3 regions of the Erwinia tracheiphila genome follow, and region 2 is predicted to be linked to each of the others. Evidence: predicted binding sites of a transcription regulator. Region 2 holds the regulator's gene; each other region holds the start of a gene.

Region 1 (7,344 bases), 580 kb from region 2:
GGTATGTCTAATCTGTTGGCGGTAGGCGGCGGTAGCTGGCTGGTCTGGCACGGTGAAATGACGCTTGGGCAGTTAACCAGCTTTGTGATGTATCTGGGTCTGATGATCTGGCCTATGCTCGCGCTGGCGTGGATGTTTAATATCGTGGAGCGCGGTAGTGCAGCATGGGTAAGGATAGCGCCGCTGCTGGCAGAAGTCCCGACGGTCAAAGACGGCAGCGAGACGTTACCCAAAGAGCGAGGACAATTACAGATTGCTATCCGTGAATTTTTTTACCCCGGTGCAAAGCAACCGGCACTGCGCCAGCTGAATGCCAGCCTTAAGCCGGGCGAGATGCTCGGGCTTTGCGGTCCAACCGGCGCGGGAAAAAGCACCTTGCTTGGCCTAATTCAACGACATTTCGATATCGGTCAGGGTGACATTCGTTATCATGGTATACCTCTTTCTTCATTAAGGCTGGACAGCTGGCGCAGCCGCATAGCCGTAGTCAGCCAGACGCCTCTTCTGTTTTCCGATTCGGTTTCAAACAATATCGCCCTTGGTCGGCCAGCGGCTAGCCGGAGCGATATTGAACAGGCCGCCCGACTTGCCAATGTGCATGACGATATTATGCAACTGCCGCAGGGCTACGACACTGAGGTGGGAGAGCGAGGAGTGATGCTGTCCGGCGGCCAAAAACAGCGTATTTCGATTGCAAGAGCACTGCTGCTAAATGCTGAAATACTCATTCTCGACGATGCGCTTTCCGCTGTAGATGGTCGGACTGAATATCAGATTTTACAAAACCTTCGTTGGTGGGGGGCGGGGAGAACGATAATCATCAGTGCGCATCGCCTGTCTGCATTGAATGAAGCCAGTGAGATTCTGGTTATGCAAAAAGGCACAGTGTCACAGCGTGGTCAGCATAGTGAACTGATGGAGCAAAACGGTTGGTATCAGGACATGTATCGTTATCAACAGCTGGAAGCCGCTCTGGACAATGACGGGGCTGATAAGGACATTGCTCATGGCTAATTTGACAGAACTCTTGCCAACTCTGAAAAGGCTGCTGCGCTACGGGCACCCCTTCCGAAAATCGCTTGGCCTCGCCGTGCTGCTTCTCTGGATTTCGGCGGCAGCTGAAGTACTTGGCCCCGTGCTTATCAGCTATTTTATCGATCATATGGTGGCGAAACATCATATGCCGGTGGGGTTAGTGGCTGGACTTGCAGCAAGTTATATCCTGTTACAGGTGCTGGCAGCCTTACTGCATTATTCACAATCATTGCTGTTTAATCAGGCAGCGGTGGGTGTGGTTCAACGTTTGCGAACGGATGTAATGGATGCTGCGTTGCGTCAACCTCTGAGCTCGTACGATACCCAACCTGTTGGGCAAATCATTTCGCGTGTGACCAATGATACTGAAGTTGTCCGCGATCTGTATGTCACCGTGCTCGCCACGGTGCTGCATAGTGCTGCGCTTGTTAGTGCAATGCTGGTGGCCATGTTCAGCCTCGACTGGAGAATGGCGCTGGTGGCCGTGGCTATTTTCCCTGCGGTAATCGTCGTGATGATCATTTATCAGCACTACAGCACCCCGATCGTCCGGCGAGTACGCAGTTATCTGGCCGATATCAATAACGGCTTTAACGAAGCTATCAATGGTATGAGCGTTATCCAACAGTTTCGCCAGCAGGCCCGCTTTGGTAAGCGCCTGTGCGAGGCTAGCCGCCTGCATTATCAAGCGAGGATGGAAACCTTGCGCCTGGATGGCTTTCTTCTGAGGCCTTTACTCAGTTTGTTTTCCGCGCTGATTCTCTGTGGCCTGATGATGTTATTTGGCTTTTCGGGCCAGGGCAGGATTGAAGTGGGCGTGCTTTATGTGTTTATTAATTATCTGGGGCGTCTGAATGAGCCACTGATTGAGTTAACGACCCAGCAGTCGATGCTGCAACAGGCGTTAATAGCCGGGGAGCGTATTTTTGAGTTAATGGACGCACGACAGCAATCCTATGGCAACGATGATCGGCCGCTTAATTCGGGGCGGATCGAAATAGACGGTCTGAATTTTGCCTATCGTGCTGATTATCAGGTGCTCAGGGGCGTCAATCTTGTGATTCCACCCCGTCATTTTGTTGCATTAGTTGGCCATACCGGAAGTGGAAAAAGCACGCTTGCTAATTTGATTATGGGCTATTATCCCCTTCTGGAAGGTGAGATTCGTCTTGACGGCAGGCCAATAAATTCGCTTTCGCAACGCGTTCTCAGAAAGGATATGGCATTGGTTCAGCAGGATCCGGTTGTGCTGGCGGACACGTTCTTTGCCAATGTTACACTGGGCCGTGATATCAGCGAGGATGTGGTATGGCAGGTGCTGGAAACCGTGCAACTGGCTGACCTGGCCAGACACTTGCCTGAGGGTATTTATACTCATCTCGGTGAACAGGGTAACACCCTCTCTGTAGGGCAAAAGCAATTGCTGGCTATGGCCAGAGTACTGGTCGCCAGCCCAAAGCTTTTAATCCTTGATGAAGCCACTGCTAATATTGACTCCGGCACTGAGCAGGCAATTCAAAAAGCACTACATTTGGTTCGTCAACAAACCACATTAGTGGCGATTGCCCATCGTCTTTCCACAATTATCGAAGCGGATACTATCTTTGTTCTTCACCGTGGTCGTATTGTTGAACAGGGAACCCACAGACAGCTACTGGATGAGCATGGCCGCTATGCGCAAATGTATCAGTTACAGCTGGCTGGAGCAGAGCTGGAAACAAATGAAACGCCTCAGCTTGCCCCAAAATAAGGCAAATAACTATCCCGGAAGATCAGACTGCACATATCTGTAACGCAATGCACTATAATTGTGCTATTCGGGGCTGTCGCCCTGAGACTGTTCAGTGTGAATTTTCTTTAATGCCACTCTTGGATGCAGAGCATGACTGGCTAATCGTCTGGAAATTGCAGTTTTTAAATTTATGGCACAGCCTTTGCTTTGTTGATTATGTATCGGGTAAAACAACCATTTTCAGTACCTGGGGGGGATCGTATGAAGCTGGTTACCGTGGTAATCAAACCGTTTAAATTAGAGGATGTGCGTGAAGCACTCTCTTCCATAGGTATTCAGGGGCTGACCGTAACGGCAGTAAAAGGTTTCGGCCGCCAGAAGGGGCATGCCGAGCTCTATCGCGGTGCTGAATACAGCGTGAACTTCCTGCCTAAGGTAAAAATCGACATTGCCATTACAGACGATCAGCTTGATGAAGTCGTTGATGTTATCAGTAAAGCAGCCTACACCGGGAAAATTGGTGACGGTAAAATTTTTGTTGCAGAGCTGCAGCGAGTTATCCGCATTCGCACGGGCGAAAATGATGAAGCTGCGCTGTAAAGGCTAAGAATTGCAATGGGATGGATTAGAATGAAGAAAAAACTTGCTGTATTTGGTCTTGCAGGTCTGGCCCTGTTACCGTCGCTTGTGATGGCCGCAACAGCACCAGTGGTAGATAAAGCGGATAATGCCTTTATGATGATTTGCACCGCACTGGTGCTGTTTATGACTTTACCCGGCATTGCATTGTTTTACGGTGGTCTGATCCGCACAAAGAACGTTCTTTCGATGATGACACAGGTGTCGGTCACTTTTGCGATGGTGTGCGTTTTATGGATGCTCTATGGCTATTCACTTGCTTTCAGTGAAGGCAACGCCTTTTTTGGTGGTTTCAGCATGGCTATGCTGAAAAATATTCAGCTCACCGCGCTCGTAGGCACGTTTTATCAATATATTCACGTATCTTTTCAGGCCTCCTTCGCCTGTATCACTGTCGGGCTGATTGTTGGTTCGATAGCCGAGCGCGTGCGGTTTTCCGCTGTGTTAATTTTTGTAGCTATTTGGTTAACCTTTTCCTACTTACCTATTGCGCACATGGTATGGTCAGGTGGTTTGCTGGCGCAGGATGGAGCACTGGACTTTGCTGGCGGTACTGTTGTTCACATAAACGCAGCGGTAGCTGGCCTGGTTGGTGCTTATCTGGTGGGCAAACGTGCTGGTTTTGGTAAAGAAGCCTTCAAACCTCACAATCTGCCAATGGTATTCACTGGAACGGCGATCCTCTATGTTGGTTGGTTCGGTTTTAATGCGGGTTCCGCAAGCGCCGCTAACGAAATTGCAGGTCTGGCATTTCTGAATACCGTGATGGCAACGGCAGGGGCGATGCTCAGTTGGACGTTTGGAGAATGGGCGTTGCGTGGAAAACCGTCTTTGCTGGGCGTTTGTTCGGGTGCAATTGCTGGCCTGGTCGCGGTTACCCCTGCTTGCGGTTATGTCGGAGTGGGAGGTGCGCTAATTATTGGTCTCGTCGGTGGGCTTGCTGGTCTGTGGGGCGTCACTACGTTGAAAAAGTGGCTGCGTGTCGATGATCCTTGTGATGTGTTCGGCGTACACGGCGTGTGTGGAATTGTGGGCTGTATTTTGACAGGTGTCTTTGCTTCTTCTTCATTAGGAGGAGTAGGCTATGCGTCAGGTGTGACTATGGGGCATCAGGTTTGGATTCAATTGTTAAGCGTGGGCGTGACCATTGCCTGGACGGGTGTGGTAGCTTTCATTGCTTTCAAAGTGGCTGACATGATTGTTGGTCTGCGAGTTCCTGAAGATCAGGAGCGCGAGGGTCTGGATGTCAACAGTCATGGTGAAAATGCCTACAACCACTAAGTGGATAAAAGACAGTAACTTTTAAAAAGACGGCCCCGATTTGGGGCCGTAAACCTCTCTTTCAGCTGGCTGACTGACGTATACGCATTAAGCCTTCCTGTACCGTTGAAGCAACCAGCGTTCCATCTTGAGTATAAAACTCCCCATGCACCAGGCCTCTGGCACCTGAGGTCGAGGAACTTTCAATGTTGTAAAGTAGCCACTAGTTTAAATCCGCGTGACGATGGAATCACATCGAATGGTCAATCGTCACGACCTGCATGTCTGGCTCAAGAAAACCTTTACCATGAGGTCGCAGTGCTACCGGCAAAAAATTCAAATCGGAAGCATACCCCAGTAAATATTGATGAATATGCTTCTTTGTCGGTAGTACTCCATTTGCACGGATCCAGACACAACGTACGGGTGGAGCAATTTCACCCTTAAGTGGGTTATGAAATTTTACCGGTCGTATTTCCAATGGTTTCTCTGCAAGAAATTTCTCTTTTACGCGCACTGGAATAGAATGAGCAAGCTCTCTGGCAATATCGCTTTCATTAGGGAGAGCGTCGGGGCCCGGCACATCAGGCATGGCTTTTTGATGATCCAGGCCAACTTCAGGAGTCTGGAAAGAAAGGGTCATAAAGAAGATGGGATGCCCATTTTGTGTTGCGCTGACGCGTCTGGTACTGAAACTTTGCCCATCACGTAATGTATCCACCTCATAAATAATGGCTTTTTGGCTGTCTCCGGGGAGTAAAAAGTAGCTGTGAAGGGAATGGATAACTCTCTCCGATGGGGTAGTTTGCCTGTCCGCGTGAAGAGCCTGTCCAATAACCTGTCCTCCGAATAACTGGCGCAGGCCGATGTCTGCACTCTGGTCCCGAAACAGGCTCTCATCCAGTTTTTCCAACTCAAGCAGGTTTAATAAGTTCTACAAGGCATGACCCATTGGTTTTTTTCCTTCATCATCGACGCATAAAATAGTGTGGGGATCCGATTACTTTTCGTCAACCGGGCCTGAAGTGATTTGTTTCCGTGGAGGAGGAATTTGGGGCCTCCCGGAAAATATTATTAACCTGTGCCAGGATTTAAGGTGGGATGACAGAACATTTCTGCCACTTTTGGCGCGCTAAAATAACGCTCGTAAATTGATCACATGGAGACTTAATCAATGAAACTCTGGCCAGTACTCACACTGGTACTGTTCTGACTATTGCGCTCGCGGGCTGTGTGAATAAAGGTCAAGATGTTGCAACTGCGTCCCTCGCTTCGCAGGTGGCAGGGTAATCATCAACACTGCGCCAGCCAAACGTTAGCGGTTCTGTTTATGTTCGGCAGAAGGCTGCATTGCCGCCTGGTGCGGTGCTGACTGTAATGCTATCAGATGCTTCCGTTGCCAGTGCACCTTCTAAAGTGATTGCACAGCGTTCGCTCAGAACAGGGGATAAGCAGGCACCGTTCAATTTTATCCTGCCGTTTAACCCTGCTGATATTCAGCCAAATTCACGCATTTTGCTTAGTACAGTGATTGCCGTTGACGGTAAGATGGTTTTTATAACTGAAACGGTTAAAACGGCTGTGACAAATGGGGCAACAAAAGAAGAGTTGGTGCTTGTTCCTGTTCCTTCTGTTGCTTTACCTTCTCAGAACGAGGCCACAACGACTGTCCCCTCGACATCGCCCACGCAGGTCACGCCTTCTGCTTCAGTTCCTGCGCCGTCATCTCTGTAACTTCCCAGCGGTAACGCCTGAGGACAATTTTTCCCTCAGGCGTTACTTCGATTCCCTCTGCCATCAATGCCTGACGTTGGCGAGCAAGATTATCACCTGATAGTGAAATTTTACCCATTCTATTAATTACGCGGTGCCAAGGTAATTTACTCTCGGGGGGAAGCCGTTTTAATACGCCACCTACCTGACGGGCTGCGCGGGGTGAACCTGCGAGGCAGGCAATTTCTCCGTAAGTGGTCACTTTACCATAAGGTATGGCGGCAACAATTTGCCAGATACGCTGGCGGAAATTATCCTGGATTGTCATAGCTACGCATTCTCAGAATGCCAAAATAAGTGAAACAGATAGCATTGGAGATATTTCATACAGTTATATCATTAAATTAGTGCAGTCAGGGAGCGTCAGAAAAAAAGATTGCAGAAGTGCACAAGAAACAAACGGTTATCTGCCATATACTTGCAATTGCTGCAGCGTTCATTGATAATACTTCTGCTCCAGAGAATGGGGCTTTTCAATGGAGACCCGGTTGGTTCTCCCGCAACACTAATCTGTGAACTCGGTCAGGTCCGGAAGGAAGCAGCCGCAGCAGACGTCGTGTGTGCCGGGATGTGGCTGGCAGGGCCTCCACCAATTTATCGCCCCGCCGCACATTTTTTAATCCTAACGTATGAATTTCCAGACTGAAACAGGCACCTTATCGTAAAGCTTATTCATAGTGAGTTCAGCCAGGCGATGGTCAGCAGCAGAATAAAATACTGCCAGCTCATTGTCGGATAATTCGTATTTGTTCTTTTCTATAACGCGTTCCAGGGTGTCGATAGAACGACACTTTCTTAAACGCATAAGATAATCAGTTTTAGTAAGAACTTTGTTTGTCATTGTTAAGCCGTTGAAAAAAAGGTTTTAAAACGAGTGGCTCGCAGGATTGGCAACTTGAGCGCAC
Region 2 (7,344 bases):
TGCAGCTGTCCTTCTTATATATTGTTTAGTAAATGGAACCGACTCCGGGAGGAAGGAAGTGAATTGAACCCGTTGGGGCATTTATTTCTTATTGGAGTTTGAAATCTTTATCCTGAAGTTCAGTACGCATAATCCAGAGAAGTGAACGATTGAATTTAATATTTGCACCTGTGCTAGATTGTGTAGGAATTGATAAAAAATGTTATGGATACCGGGCTTATGAAGCAACGAAAGAACTCAGCGTTATGGCCTGTTAAAAAAAACCTGGTCAGTATCCTGGGATGCATAACAGGTTTATGGGCTATCGGAATTGTAGCGTTTTCGGTTTTCCCTGTGCCTTTTTCCGCGGTGATGGTAGAGCGTCAATTAGCAGCATGGTTTAGCGGAGATTTTAATTACGTCGTCCATTCGGATTGGGTAGGAATGGACAATATTGCCCCCTGGATGCCACTGGCGGTGATTGCCTCAGAAGATCAGAAATTCCCTGAACATTGGGGATTTGATGTAAAGGCTATCCAGACAGCATTAGATAACGATGATGGCAGGATGAGAGGGGCGTCCACGCTGTCACAACAGACGGCTAAAAACATGTTCCTATGGGACGGACGTAGCTGGATTCGTAAAGGTTTTGAAGCCGGCTTGACCGTCGGTATTGAGACGGCCTGGAGCAAAAGAAGAATCTTAACTGTTTATCTGAATATAGCGGAGTTTGGTGAAGGCGTATTCGGCGTAGAGGCAGCCTCCCGGCGCTATTTTCACAAACCAGCCAGCCGTATGACGATGTCAGAGGCCGCATTACTGGCTGCTGTGCTGCCAAATCCTGTTCGTTTCAGGGCAGATGCGCCTTCTCGCTATATTCTTCAACGACAGCAGTGGATCCTGCGGCAGATGCACCAGCTGGGTGGCGAGAGCTTTCTGAGGGACCATAAGTTGCTTTAATTAGATATGGCCAGGACGAGACATTGTCCTGGTTACAAAAAAGTTAATCCTCGTCGAAACCGGCATTAAACAATTCAATTACGGCAGTTAGCGCTTTTTCTTCTTCAAGGCCTGTTGCTTCAATTTCGATATGTCCACCTTTAGCCGAGTCCAACATCAGTAGTGCAATAACGCTGCTGGCTTCTGCCTCTGTGCCGCTTTCATTACGTAATAACACCTCTGCCTCAAAGTTTTGAACCAGTTCAAAAAGTTTCATTGCAGGGCGCGCATGCATACCTAGCTTATTTTTAATTTCAACGGTTTGTCTGACTGTCATGATTTGCGCTTTTCCAGAGTGCGGTGGCGGGATTGTACGTTTTTACCCCGCGTACGAAAGTAGTCGGCGAGTTGTTCTGCAACGTATACTGAACGATGTTTTCCTCCCGTGCAGCCAATAGCAACAGTAAGATAACTGCGATTATTGGTTTCCAGCATGGGTAACCATAACTCAAGATAACTGCGTGTCTGATAGATAAAGTTGTGCACTTCCGTATGGCGATCCAGAAATGCAGTCACTGGCCGATCAAGACCAGTCATGGGACGTAGCTTAGGGTCCCAGTGTGGGTTTGGAAGAAAACGAACATCAAAAACGTAATCAGCATCAATCGGGATACCGTGTTTAAAGCCAAATGACTCGAAAACCATTGTTAATTCACGTTCGCGCTTGCCAAGCAGGCGGCTACGTAACATTTCAGCCAGTTCATGAACTGACATTTCCGACGTATCAACAATCAAATCTGCTCTGTAGCGCAGAGGTTCGAGCAGATCGTTTTCCTCATCAATAGCGCTTTCAAGAGACAGGTTTTTGCTGGAAAGAGGATGTAACCGACGAGTGTCACTGTATCGGCGAATCAGCGTATTGCGATCAGCATCCAGAAAAAGTAACTGTGGAGAAAAACTTTCGGGCAAATTGGTCAGCGCTTTTTCGAAGATTTCAGGTGATTCCGGCATATTACGTACGTCAATGCTAACGGCCGCAGATATATTACGTTCGACCAACGAATTTGCCAGTTCGGGCAGCAGCACGACGGGCAGGTTATCAACGCAATAGAAGCCCATATCTTCCAGTGCCCGTAACGCCACGGACTTGCCAGAACCGGATCGACCACTGACGATCATCAGCACCATGACTTGTTCTCCTGATTAGCGACTATACATTGCTTCCCTGGTGAGTCATTACAACTTAGCGTTTTTAGCTGCCAGATGACACCGGGGTGTGTCGCTTAACTTAACAATCGTTTAAAAATAACCTGATTGCCCCCATTTTTATCATGCTCAGGCCATTTCTCGCTGCTTTTTCTGAGCATATTGCTTCTCTTCCGCCTGGAAAGGCTGCAACGGCTAAGGGCTATGCAGGGGTTGTACCTGATGATCTGAACAGTGGACAACCATTCAGCGAGAACCTATTCAAGCACATTTAATATCCAAAAGCAGTGTTTCAAGACGCGGCGTTTTTTGTACCGGGTTGTAGCGCCCGCCATGACAGGCTTTGTTATTCCCTACGAAAGAAATGGCTGCCTCTGTTATTTTTATTCTTCAGATAAGTATGAAAGGTGTTTCATGCACATCTTTTGATGGCAGGTCAGTTTTTGGGTTCCGGGTTTACAGATGTCGCAGGCCCAGTTGTAGCATATGACACCGTTCAGGCAGAAATTGAAGGTAATCCCGTGTCATTCGTCGTCAGGTTCACTACGTGAGCGAACCTGCCTGGCTTTCTCGGGTTTTTTGCGTCTCTGCTAACGCTTTCGGCGCAAAAAAGTTATTGCCATCGTATGAAAAAATGTTTCAGTCAATAAGCAATTTTCCATGCAGAATTTGACGTATTCAGTTGCAGATCGCGTTTATTACACCCGTTTTTAATTATCGTTTTAAACGCTCATACATCGTTTCAAGCAGCCAAATTTTTCCAGGCAGTCCTGAGAGCAGTATCCAGAAATATGCCAGTCGTGGCACATTAATGCGATGGGACCAGCATGTCAGGTTGTAGCGCGGGAGAAACCAGCATCCACTTCTCTTCAGCGAAATCACAACAGGACAAATAAAGTAGACTTTTCTGTGGCTGATATATGTGCTGAGGTGTGCGAGAAATAATTACCATCGCACCCTAATGGCTCTCGTCAGGACTTTCTGCCATGATTTCGAAAAGTTCTTCATCACTCTGCGCCGCACGTAGGCGACGGCAAACCGTTTTATCGGCAAGACGTTTAGCAACAAGCGACAAGGTGTGTAAGTGTGTTTTGCATTGATCTGCAGGTACCAGAAGTGCAAAAAGCAAATCAACCGGTTGATTGTCAATGGCATCGAAAGCGACGGGCTGATCGAGTCGGATAAAAACTCCGACCGCGCGCAGCGTATCTTCAACCAACTTGCCGTGTGGAATGGCGATACCGTTTCCGATACCTGTACTGCCCATACGCTCACGGGTCAGGATAGCGTCGAAAATAGTTTGATGTGGCAGATTAAGTTGTTTCGCAGCCAGTTCGCTGATGATTTCCAGCGCCCGCTTCTTGCTTTGGCAATGGACGTCATTTCGGGTGCATGAGAGGCTCAGGATCGAACTCAATTCAAGTGTTAATTCATTGTTCATCATAGTTTCACTTACGTATTTATCTTCGCCTGACAAACTGGCTGATTTGCGTGCCTGATACACCTTTCCAGCCATCGATAAACGTCTCATGCCCTATTGATTAAAGGCTCGTACTTCTTGTTAAAGTACGAGCCGACTATCTTACATCACGTTCTTATTAAATAAGGGTGATTGAAAAATATTCAATTGCAGAGTGATGTTTAATGCTGCTTTAGTTTGTCTTTATGTTTGTTCAGCTGCCGCGTCAGCTTATCAATCAGGCCATCAATCGCTGCATACATGTCTTTCTCTTCTGAAGTGGCATGCAACTCACCCGCGTTTACATGCAGTGTTGCATCGGCAATTTGCGTTACCTTTTCCACCTTGAGAACAATATACACTTGATTGATCCGGTCAAAATATTGCTCCAGCTTGGCAAATTTTGCCGTTACAAATTCCCTTAATGGTTCAGTGATTTCTACATTCTGTCCGGTAATATTGAGTTGCATACGCTTTTCCTTATCTGTTCGTTCAGACCAGCTGTTTACGTTGGTTTGATGGCGGGATGGATAAAGATTCTCGATACTTCGCGACAGTGCGCCGTGCCACCATAATTCCCTGTTCGGAGAGGAGAGTGGTGAGCTTACTATCACTTAGTGGTTTAGCGGGATTTTCCGCCGAGATTAACTTTCTCACCAGTGCACGGATAGCTGTTGAGGATGCTTCGCCTCCGCCTTCCGTATTCACATGGCTGGAGAAAAAATATTTCAGTTCAAAAATCCCCCGCGGGCTGTGCAGATATTTCTGCGTAGTCACACGGGAGATGGTGGATTCATGCATATCGACTGCTTCAGCAATATCAGCAAGTACCATTGGCCGCATAAATTCTTCTCCCTGTTCAAAGAAGGCCTGCTGCTGATCGACAATGCAGCGGGTAACTTTCAACAGCGTGTCATTTCGACTTTCCAGGCTTTTAATAAGCCATTTTGCTTCCTGCAAATTGCTGCGAATGAACTGGCTGTCGTTATCGTTACGGCCCGGACCGCCCAGAGATGCATAATGTTGATTAATTTTTATTCGTGGAACACTGTCGTTGTTCAGTTCAACTGCCCAGCGCGTAGCGATTTTTCGCACCAGTACATCGGGAATCACATATTCAGGCTCGCTGGTGTTAATTGACTGTCCGGGACGTGGATCCAGTGACTGAATCAGCTGCATGGCGTTTTTAAGTACATCTTCTTTGAGCCGGGTAACACGCATCAGGGTGCGGAAATCGTGATTTGCCAGCAAATCCAGATGTTCGCTGACTATCAGGCATGCCTCTTTAAGAAAAGGCAGTTCTGGTGAGAATTGTGAAAGCTGAACCATAAGACAATCACGCAGATCGCGCGCGCAAACACCAATCGGATCGAAACGCTGCACCCGTTTGAGGACGGCTTCCACTTCTTCTATCGTCAGCTCTTCATTGCCAAGACTTTCCAAAATGTCTTCAAGTGGCACTGTCAGATAACCGGTATCATCGACGGCATCCACAATAGAAGTGGCAATAGCACGATCAGTATCAGTAAAGGGCGTCAGATCCATCTGCCATGTCAGGTAATCCTGCAATGACTGAGTGGTTTCACCCTGATAAACCGGAAGCTCATCATCATGATAATCAGTGCCAGTTCCTGAAGGGGTGCCAGCCGTGTAAATTTCATCCCACGTAGCATCGAGCGGCAGTTCTTCTGGCATGTCCTTTTGTTCGAGAGCTTCACGCGTATCCAGCTCTTCTTTTTCCTGATACTCCCGAGAATCGACTTCCTCATGTATCTCGGTTTGTTCAAGCAATGGATTGCTTTCCAGGGCCTGCTGAATTTCCTGCGCTAGTTCCAGCGTAGAGAGTTGCAACAAACGAATAGCCTGTTGCAGTTGTGGCGTCATGGCAAGCTGTTGACTAAGCCTGAGTTGCAAACCTTGCTTCATATTCAGAATACGGATTCCTCAAAAATCTAATTAAATTCACGCCTTATCACAGCCTGAACTCTTCGCCCAGGTAGACGCGTTTAACTTGTTCATCTTCCAGAATTTGTTCTGGCGAGCCGTGGGCAATTAAATGCCCCTGGCTGACAATATAGGCGCGTTCGCAAACGGCAAGCGTTTCACGCACATTGTGGTCAGTTATCAACACGCCAAGCCCACTATTACGCAGGTGTTCGATGATCTTTTTAATATCAATTACCGAAATGGGGTCGACGCCAGCAAAAGGCTCATCCAGCAGGATAAACTTTGGATTAGCAGCCAGTGCCCTGGCTATCTCAACGCGGCGGCGCTCACCGCCCGACAAAGCTTGTCCCAGGCTGTTACGCAAATGGTTGATATGAAACTCTTCCATCAACTCATTAGCACGATCCTCACGCTGCTCTGGTGTTAAATCGTCGCGAATTTGTAAAACGGCCATGAGATTGTCAAACACGCTCAGGCGGCGGAATATCGATGCTTCCTGTGGCAGATAACCAATCCCCCTGCGGGCCCGCGCATGTAAGGGCAGAATGCTGATATCTTCGTCATCAATAATAATGCGACCGGCATCGCGGTGTACAATCCCGACAACCATATAAAAAGTGGTGGTTTTACCCGCGCCGTTTGGTCCGAGCAGACCAACAATTTCCCCGGATTTGACCTGCAAGCTGACATCTTCGACTACACGTCGACCTTTGTAAGCTTTGGCCAGGTTTTCTGCAATTAAAGTCGCCATAGCTAATCAGTTACTCTCTTTTGGGGTCGGTTGACTGAGTGGTGCCTTTGTCTTGTAACTGCGATGGAACCAGGACAGTAGTAACACGTTTACCGGTGTTACCATAAGCTTGCATCTTCTGCTCTTTCACTAGGTAGGTGATCCGATCGCCTTTTACGTTGCTATCTAATTGCTCAAGATAAGCGTTTCCTGTCAGCTCGACAAAATCTGTGGCCAGTTCATAGTGCATTTTCAGTGCGTGGCCTTTGACAGGCTTTCCGTTATCCTGCATTTGATAAAAAGTAGCAGGATTACCATAAGCATCAACGATGGTTTTTTTGCTGTCGCCGCCGGGGCGAGTGACCACAACTTTATCGGCCGTGATCTTGATTGAACCCTGAGTCACGATAACATTGCCGGTAAATGTTGCCACATTACCTTGCATATCGAGTGCCTGGTTTTCGGAATCCACATTCACTGGCTTATCAGAATCGCCAGTCAGCGCGAGAGCGGGCATGCTGGCAGCGAACAGCACTCCGAGTGTCAAAAACTTAAGGATGTTTAGTATTTTGAATTTCATAAGAGGTTTTGACCTTTTCAATCAACTCGGCAGTTTTATTCCGTAAATTCCCGCGCATTTTCATGCCGGTAGAGTTAAAGCTGATGCCATACAGGGTTACCTGATCTTCTGAGGTTACATCCTGAGTGACAAGATTTACTGCGGCATTGTCGGTTTTAATTCGTTGTAACTGAGCATCCTGAGTCAGACTATTAACCTCTGCATGACCATACAAATACAGCATGCGGTCGTTAGTCAATTTCGCTTTGTCAGCCCGGACTGACCAGGTGGGGATTTGATTTTCGTCATAGGTTGTCATAATGGGGTTATCAAACCAGCTCACCGCATCAACCGAAAAATAAGTCACTTTGTCAGAAACAAGTTTGTAGTTCAGTGCCCCCTGTGGGTTATAGACCAGCGTGTTCGAGGTTTGGCTGGTATAGGTTGGCTCCTGACCGTTTACGGTCGTGGGTGCAGCGCCATTATCGGTATCGGCCAGATTCCAGCCGATCAGCACGATAGCCA
Region 3 (7,344 bases), 940 kb from region 2:
CAACCATTGACATCACACGTTCAACCTCACCACCGAAGTCGGCGTGTCCTGGGGTATCAACGATATTGATGCGATAGTCTTTCCATTTAATGGCGGTGTTTTTTGCGAGGATGGTAATCCCACGCTCTTTCTCCAAATCGTTGGAGTCCATTACGCGTTCAGTTGTTTCAGCACGGGCGTCAAAGGTCCCGGACTGCTGGAGTAACTTATCAACCAGGGTAGTTTTACCGTGGTCAACGTGGGCAATAATGGCGATGTTACGCAAATTTTCGATCACAGCTTTGCCTCAGGCATTAGAAATAGCGCACTATTGTACACGGGTTAATCGAAGGACTGAACAGGATCACAAATATCAATTAAAGATTACTGTCAGGTTAATGCCGATCATTTAAGGATCGGTTGACCGATCCGGTTTATGCGGTAAAAAGGGTTCTATGTTCATCATGGAACCCTTTTTAAATGGAACTTTCCCAGGCCCTCGGCATCATCAATGCCGCCACTCCTGAGCGCGCCCGTAGTCTCGCCGACCTTATTCCTCCCGAGCTTATTCAGCAGGCGCTCACCCTGACCGATACCGTTACTTTGCGTAAACGTAAACTTTCCCTCGAATCCATGATTTGGCTTGTCGTTGGGATGTCCATTTTTTGCGATCGTCCGATGACCGAAATCGTCAATCTGATGGATATTACTGACCGGACCGGAGCTCCTTTTACCGCACGCAGCGCTGTCATTCAGCGCCGTAAGACTCTGGGTGAAAATGCAGTGCGGGAGCTTTTTGATATCACACAGCAGCACTGGAATCAGCAGGCTGCACATCCAAAATGGCACGGTCTGAATCTGTTTGCTGTCGACGGCGTGGTCTGGCGTACCGCCGATACGCCGGAAAACAGAGCCGTCTTCAGTAAACACAGCAGCCAGTACGGCGAAGGCGGCTATCCTCAGGTGCGAATGGTTTGTCTGATGGAGCTGAGCAGCCATCTGATCGCCGCCAGTGCATTCGACAGTGAAAAAGTCAGTGAAATGCGGCTGGCTGAGCACCTGACGGAGAAAACCCCGAATAACAGTATCACCCTGTTCGATAAGGGATTTTATTCGATGGGTCTGCTTCATCACTGGCAGACAGCAGGAGAACACCGTCACTGGTTGTTGCCGTTGAAAAAACACGTACAGTATCAGGTGGTTCGCCGTTTGGGGCGTGGAGATGAACTGATATGCCTGAAAACCAGTCCACGAGCCAGGAAGCAATGGCCAGGGGTCCCGGAAGAAATGGTGGCAAGACTGCTGACCCGCAGGGTAGACGGTAAAGAGAGGCAGGTGCTGACGTCACTGACAGACCCGAATCGCTATCCGGGTAAAGATATCAGCGAGCTATATCGCCACCGCTGGGAAACAGAACTGGGCTACCGGGAAGCAAAGCAGGGTATGCTGGACAGCCGGTGGACATTACGCAGTCGCCTGCCGGAGCTGGTGAGACAGGAGCTATGGGGGGTACTGCTGGCTTATAACCTGGTGCGATATCAGATGGTGCAGATGGCGTTCCATCTGAAAGGAGATTACCTGCCTTACCAGCTGAGCTTCAGTGGAGCGATAAGCGAAATAATCCGGATGCTGATAACCCTGCCCTGGGCTTCGCCGGGAAAAATGCCGGGAGAACTGAGAACCCTGTATGAACAGGCGAAATGGCTTGTGTTACCGGGTAGAAGAGAGCGAAGTTACCCGAGAGAGTTGAGGGTAAAGAGCAGGAAATATCCGGATAAAAAGGTTGCTGGTCACCTTAAGTGACCAGCATTAACTGTCAGGTTGCTTTTTTAGCCATTTACAGTGCAATACAATCGCACTGGTCACAAAATGCACCGTAATGGTGCGATAAGTATACTTAATAGCACCATTACGGTGCTAAAAATCCATCATGGTGCAGGCTCCGGTTTACCAGAGTGCGCATCATACCGCTTTTTCAGCATATTTAAGAAAGTTGGCATAAATTTCGCTTTAATTTAAGTAAGCAAAAGATATCGGTTTCCGTATTTAAAGTTGGTAGCTTGTCAGTGTTCTTTCTATCGGATAACTGTGCCTTAAGGGGCAAAAATGTGAGCCGTAGCGAGCTCTGGCCACGACGAAAATGACATAATCCAGGAGAGTTAAGTATGTCCGCTGAACACGTTCTGTCGATGATGAACGAGCACGAAGTTAAATTTGTTGATCTGCGTTTTACCGATACCAAGGGCAAAGAGCAGCACGTCACTATCCCCGCTCATCAGGTGAACGCTGACTTTTTCGAAGAGGGCAAAATGTTTGATGGCTCTTCGATTGGTGGCTGGAAAGGCATTAACGAATCCGATATGGTCCTGATGCCAGATGCCAGCACCGCCGTTATCGATCCTTTCTTTGAAGATGCTACGCTGATTATCCGCTGTGACATTCTTGAGCCAGGCACCATGCAAGGCTATGACCGTGACCCGCGTTCAATTGCTAAACGTGCTGAAGACTTCCTGCGCTCTTCCGGTATCGCCGACACCGTGCTGTTTGGACCAGAACCTGAGTTTTTCCTGTTTGACGACGTACGTTTCGGTGCAACCACGTCGGGTTCCCATGTTGCTATCGACGATATTGAAGCTGCCTGGAACACGGGTAAAGAATATGAAGGTGGCAACAAAGGCCACCGCCCCGGTCTGAAAGGCGGCTACTTCCCGGTTCCTCCGGTCGACTCTTCACAGGACATCCGTTCTGCTATGTGTCTTACCATGGAGCAAATGGGCCTTGTCGTTGAAGCTCACCACCATGAAGTGGCGACCGCAGGTCAGAACGAAGTGGCGACCCGCTTCAACACCATGACCAAAAAAGCCGACGAAATTCAGATCTACAAGTACGTTGTGCACAACATCGCCCACGCTTACGGCAAAACCGCAACCTTTATGCCAAAACCTATTTTTGGTGATAATGGTTCCGGTATGCACTGCCACATGTCCCTTTCTAAAGACGGCAACAATCTGTTCTCTGGTGACAAGTACGGCGGCCTGTCTGAAACCGCGCTGTTCTATATTGGCGGTGTTATTAAACACGCTAAAGCGATCAACGCGCTGTCTAACCCAACCACCAACTCTTATAAGCGTCTGGTTCCAGGTTATGAAGCACCTGTTATGCTGGCGTATTCTGCGCGTAACCGCTCTGCTTCAATCCGTATCCCAGTGGTTGCCAGCCCGAAAGCACGTCGTATCGAAGCACGCTTCCCCGATCCGGCCGCTAACCCTTACCTGTGCTTCTCTGCCCTTCTGATGGCTGGCCTGGACGGCATCATCAACAAAATCCATCCTGGCGACGCGATGGACAAAAACCTGTACGACCTGCCTCCTGAAGAAGAAGCGGAGATTCCAAAAGTGGCAGGTTCACTGGAAGAAGCACTGAATGCACTGAACGAAGATCGCGAGTTCCTGACCCGCGGCGGCGTATTCACTGATGACACCATTGATGCCTACATCGAACTGCGTAAAACCGAACTGGATCGCGTTCGTATGACGCCACATCCTGTTGAGTTCGAGCTGTACTACAGTGTTTAATCGCCGTTGTAAGTCTGGCAGAAAGCTTGCCACAAGGGTCGGCTGACATACGCTTCGCCAACTATCGTGGCCGTGGAAATTTCGCCCATCTTCGGATGGGTTTTTTTCACCACAGCTTCATCGTCCAGGATAACGATTTCTGGGCAGAAGACTATAATGCACCAAAAAAGTGCAGGAGAAAGCTGTATGGCAACAGGCACGCTGCCCGATGCTGGGCAGATTCTCAACTCTCTCATTAACAGTATATTGTTGATCGACAGTGAACTGGTTGTGCACTACGCCAATCCAGCGGCACAGCAGCTGTTAGCGCAAAGCTCCCGCAAGCTTTTCGGTACCCCGCTCCCGGAACTGATGGGATATTTTTCGTTAAATATTGACGTGATGCGCGAGAGCCTCAACGCAGGCCAAGGTTTCACCGACAGTGAAGTCACCTTAGTGGTCGACAGTCGTGCGCATATTATGTCGTTAACCGCACAGCGCCTGCCGGACGGCTTAATCCTGCTTGAAATGGCGCCGATGGATAATCAGCGTCGTCTCAGCCAGGAACAGATTCAACATACCCAGCAGGCGGCAGCCCGGGATCTTGTACGGGGACTGGCACATGAAATTAAAAATCCGCTGGGAGGGTTACGCGGAGCCGCCCAGTTACTGGCGAAAGCACTCCCCGATCCATCGTTAACCGAGTATACCAGGGTGATCATTGAGCAGGCCGATCGCCTGCGTAATCTGGTTGATCGCCTGCTGGGCCCACAACAGCCCGGCATGCACATTACGCAAAGTATCCATCAGGTCGCCGAACGCGTGGTCAATCTCGTGTCAATGGAGCTGCCCGATAATGTCACGCTGGTTCGCGATTACGACCCGAGTCTGCCTGAGCTGCCACACGATCCGGAACAAATCGAGCAGGTCCTGCTCAACGTTGTTCGTAATGCGCTTCAGGCGCTGGGTGAAGAAGGCGGCAGTATTACGCTTCGTACCCGCACAGCGTTCCAGTTGACGCTGCATGGAATGCGTTACCGTTTGGTTGCGCGCATTGATGTTGAAGATAATGGTCCCGGTATCCCGGCACAATTACAGGATACGCTGTTTTATCCAATGGTCAGCGGCCGGGAAGGCGGGACCGGACTGGGCCTTTCCATCGCCCGCAACCTGATCGATCAGCATTCGGGAAAAATAGAATTCAGCAGTTGGCCCGGCCACACTGAATTTTCGGTTTATCTGCCTATTCGCCAGTGAGGTTTCTATGCAACGAGGGATAGTTTGGATCGTCGATGACGATAATTCCATCCGCTGGGTGCTTGAACGTGCGCTAACTGGAGCCGGTTTAAGCTGTGCCACTTTTGACAGCGGGAACGAGGTGCTTGATGCCCTTGCAACCAAAACCCCAGACGTTTTACTTTCAGACATTCGCATGCCAGGAATGGACGGACTGGTGCTACTTAAGCAAATCAAACAGCGTCATCCCATGCTTCCGGTGATCATTATGACTGCTCACTCTGATCTGGATGCGGCGGTGAGCGCCTATCAGCAGGGTGCCTTTGATTATCTGCCCAAGCCTTTTGATATTGATGAGGCCGTTGCGCTGGTTGAACGTGCGATCAGTCACTATCGGGAACAACAGCAGCCACGCAATCAGCCGGTCAGTGGCCCCACCACCGACATTATTGGTGAAGCGCCAGCGATGCAGGATGTGTTTCGCATTATTGGCCGCCTTTCCCGTTCCTCGATCAGCGTATTGATTAATGGCGAGTCGGGAACGGGTAAGGAATTAGTTGCTCATGCCCTGCATCGCCACAGTCCACGCGCCAAAGCGCCGTTTATTGCGTTAAATATGGCAGCGATACCCAAAGATTTGATTGAATCCGAACTGTTTGGCCATGAAAAAGGGGCATTCACCGGCGCAAATCAGATACGACAGGGGCGTTTCGAGCAGGCAGACGGCGGCACGTTGTTCCTTGATGAAATTGGGGATATGCCGCTGGATGTACAAACGCGTTTACTGCGCGTTCTGGCCGACGGGCAGTTCTATCGGGTTGGAGGCTATGCGCCCGTCAAGGTGGATGTGCGCATTATCGCCGCTACTCACCAGAATCTGGAGCTGCGTGTTCAGGAGGGGAAATTCCGTGAGGACCTGTTCCATCGCTTAAATGTAATCCGTGTGCATTTGCCCCCCCTCCGTGAGCGCCGCGAAGATATTCCTCGTTTGGCTCGTTATTTCCTGCAGGTTGCTGCACGTGAGCTGGGCGTTGAAGCAAAAATCCTGCACCCGGAAACAGAAACTGCGCTGACGCGTCTTCGCTGGTCAGGCAACGTGCGTCAGTTGGAAAATACCTGCCGCTGGCTCATCGTTATGGCCGCCGGTCAGGAAGTGTTGATACAGGATCTGCCGGGGGAATTGTTTGAGGCGGCCACACAGGAAACGCCTGGCCACTCATTACCCGATAGCTGGGCGACGCTGCTGGCGCAGTGGGCCGATCACGCGCTTCGCTCCGGCCATGAAAACCTGCTTTCAGAGACGCAGCCAGAAATGGAACGTACGCTACTTACCACAGCATTACGCCACACTCAGGGCCATAAACAGGAAGCTGCACGTCTGCTGGGGTGGGGACGCAATACGCTGACCCGCAAGCTGAAAGAATTGGGTATGGAATGAACCGATAAATTTTTCCTGACTGCACAGTTTTGATACTCAACACGCTTTACACGCGGATGTTGCCAGGTATCATTTTGCGCAGAATATTGGGAGGTATATTATGCTGGAATCAATTATTCATTTCGTTACGCAAACCGCAGAAACTGGTGCGCATACCCCGCAAACCGCGATGGCAGCAATTATGTGTGCGCTAATGCTAAATTTATTTCACTGATCCAGGGCCGGGCATTGCCCGGCCTGTGATCGACTCCCATGTATTATCAACGCCGTAACAAAAAGCACATCTTCTCTGTTATCTCCTCCTCAGCGACTGCGTTTACTCCCGGAAGGAAACGACCTGCGTACATCACTACAGAGTAAAAATGCACAGGGCTAACAGAACAAAATTCAGTGGGGTGACCGCCACCCGCGCCCCGCGAAACATGCCAGGTAATTGCACAAACTTGCAACAGGCTACAATACAGGACAGACAGCTGCGCTGTTATTTTTAACCAGGCTTGCAGCAAAATCCCTCTTCCACCTGATGCGCCAATGAATCCCATTACCCCTGAGAAACTTCACGGATGCCCGGCCTTGCCACACCCGGATCGCAGCCGGTTGATCGGCATGAATTTTCCGCGACGTCGCAGGATTTTATAAAAACATCCTTCACACGCTTTCTTAATAATTTGATGAATAATGATTTTATGAAGTTTTTATTGGAGATTGATGAGGAGAGGCCCAATAGCGCTAAACGTGCCAGTGTCGCCACGGCACAATTCCTCAAAACGCGGGACGTTCCGACCGACCAGACGCGGTTTCGCGTGGGGTTTACGTCAGCATGGAAAGCGATATTGTCGCGCTCAACATCGCTTTATCCATGCTGGCTACCCATCATCAACCCGCTCCGTAAATTTACTTACGCAGATAGAGATCCTTCATGTAATAAAAACCCAGAGTGGACGGGGCATATCCTCCAACCTGAGGTTTAACCATCCGATTTTGTACGCTGTAAAATACCGGTATAACGGGAGCATCGCTGGAGATGATATTACTGGCCTGCTGATAATATTTCGCTGCTTCTTTTGACGTGGAAGCCAGCCCCGCGGCCTTAACGGCAGCATCAAAGGCGGGACTGCGGTAAAAAGCCGTATTCTG

What was found. Region 2 encodes sigma-54, which starts transcription at its own class of promoters, with help from an activator protein. Its sites were predicted from a motif close to GTTGGCACANNTTTCGCTNT; they were not measured.
Positions count from the first base shown of each region.
Region 1: glnK (P-II family nitrogen regulator) is a predicted target of sigma-54. The motif match lies at 2,957-2,976, and genes of this name have one in related genera.
Region 3: glnA (glutamate--ammonia ligase) is a predicted target of sigma-54. The motif match lies at 1,972-1,991, and genes of this name have one in related genera.

Region 1 covers NZ_CP089932.1:1,302,112-1,309,455, forward strand. The annotation lists gene LU633_RS06860 (SmdA family multidrug ABC transporter permease/ATP-binding protein) at 1-1,014, shown strand, start outside; gene LU633_RS06865 (SmdB family multidrug efflux ABC transporter permease/ATP-binding protein) at 1,007-2,785, shown strand; gene glnK (P-II family nitrogen regulator) at 3,029-3,367, shown strand; gene amtB (ammonium transporter AmtB) at 3,383-4,687, shown strand; partial or broken gene LU633_RS06880 (acyl-CoA thioesterase domain-containing protein) at 4,749-5,588, opposite strand; partial or broken gene LU633_RS06885 (YbaY family lipoprotein) at 5,841-6,400, shown strand; gene LU633_RS06890 (MGMT family protein) at 6,360-6,707, opposite strand; RNA gene ffs (signal recognition particle sRNA small type) at 6,926-7,022, shown strand; gene LU633_RS06900 (HHA domain-containing protein) at 7,062-7,280, opposite strand; gene tomB (Hha toxicity modulator TomB) at 7,305-7,344, opposite strand, start outside.
Region 2 covers NZ_CP089932.1:719,597-726,940, forward strand. The annotation lists gene mtgA (monofunctional biosynthetic peptidoglycan transglycosylase) at 220-939, shown strand; gene npr (PTS phosphocarrier protein NPr) at 983-1,255, opposite strand; gene rapZ (RNase adapter RapZ) at 1,252-2,106, opposite strand; gene ptsN (PTS IIA-like nitrogen regulatory protein PtsN) at 3,083-3,568, opposite strand; gene hpf (ribosome hibernation promoting factor) at 3,766-4,053, opposite strand; gene rpoN (RNA polymerase factor sigma-54) at 4,076-5,509, opposite strand; gene lptB (LPS export ABC transporter ATP-binding protein) at 5,556-6,281, opposite strand; gene lptA (lipopolysaccharide ABC transporter substrate-binding protein LptA) at 6,292-6,840, opposite strand; gene lptC (LPS export ABC transporter periplasmic protein LptC) at 6,812-7,344, opposite strand, start outside.
Region 3 covers NZ_CP089932.1:4,701,836-4,709,179, reverse strand. The annotation lists gene typA (ribosome-dependent GTPase TypA) at 1-277, opposite strand, end outside; gene LU633_RS24370 (IS4 family transposase) at 460-1,782, shown strand; gene glnA (glutamate--ammonia ligase) at 2,145-3,554, shown strand; gene glnL (nitrogen regulation protein NR(II)) at 3,741-4,790, shown strand; gene glnG (nitrogen regulation protein NR(I)) at 4,798-6,207, shown strand; gene LU633_RS24350 (YshB family small membrane protein) at 6,308-6,421, shown strand; gene LU633_RS24345 (hypothetical protein) at 6,749-6,958, opposite strand; gene LU633_RS24340 (ABC transporter substrate-binding protein) at 7,102-7,344, opposite strand, start outside.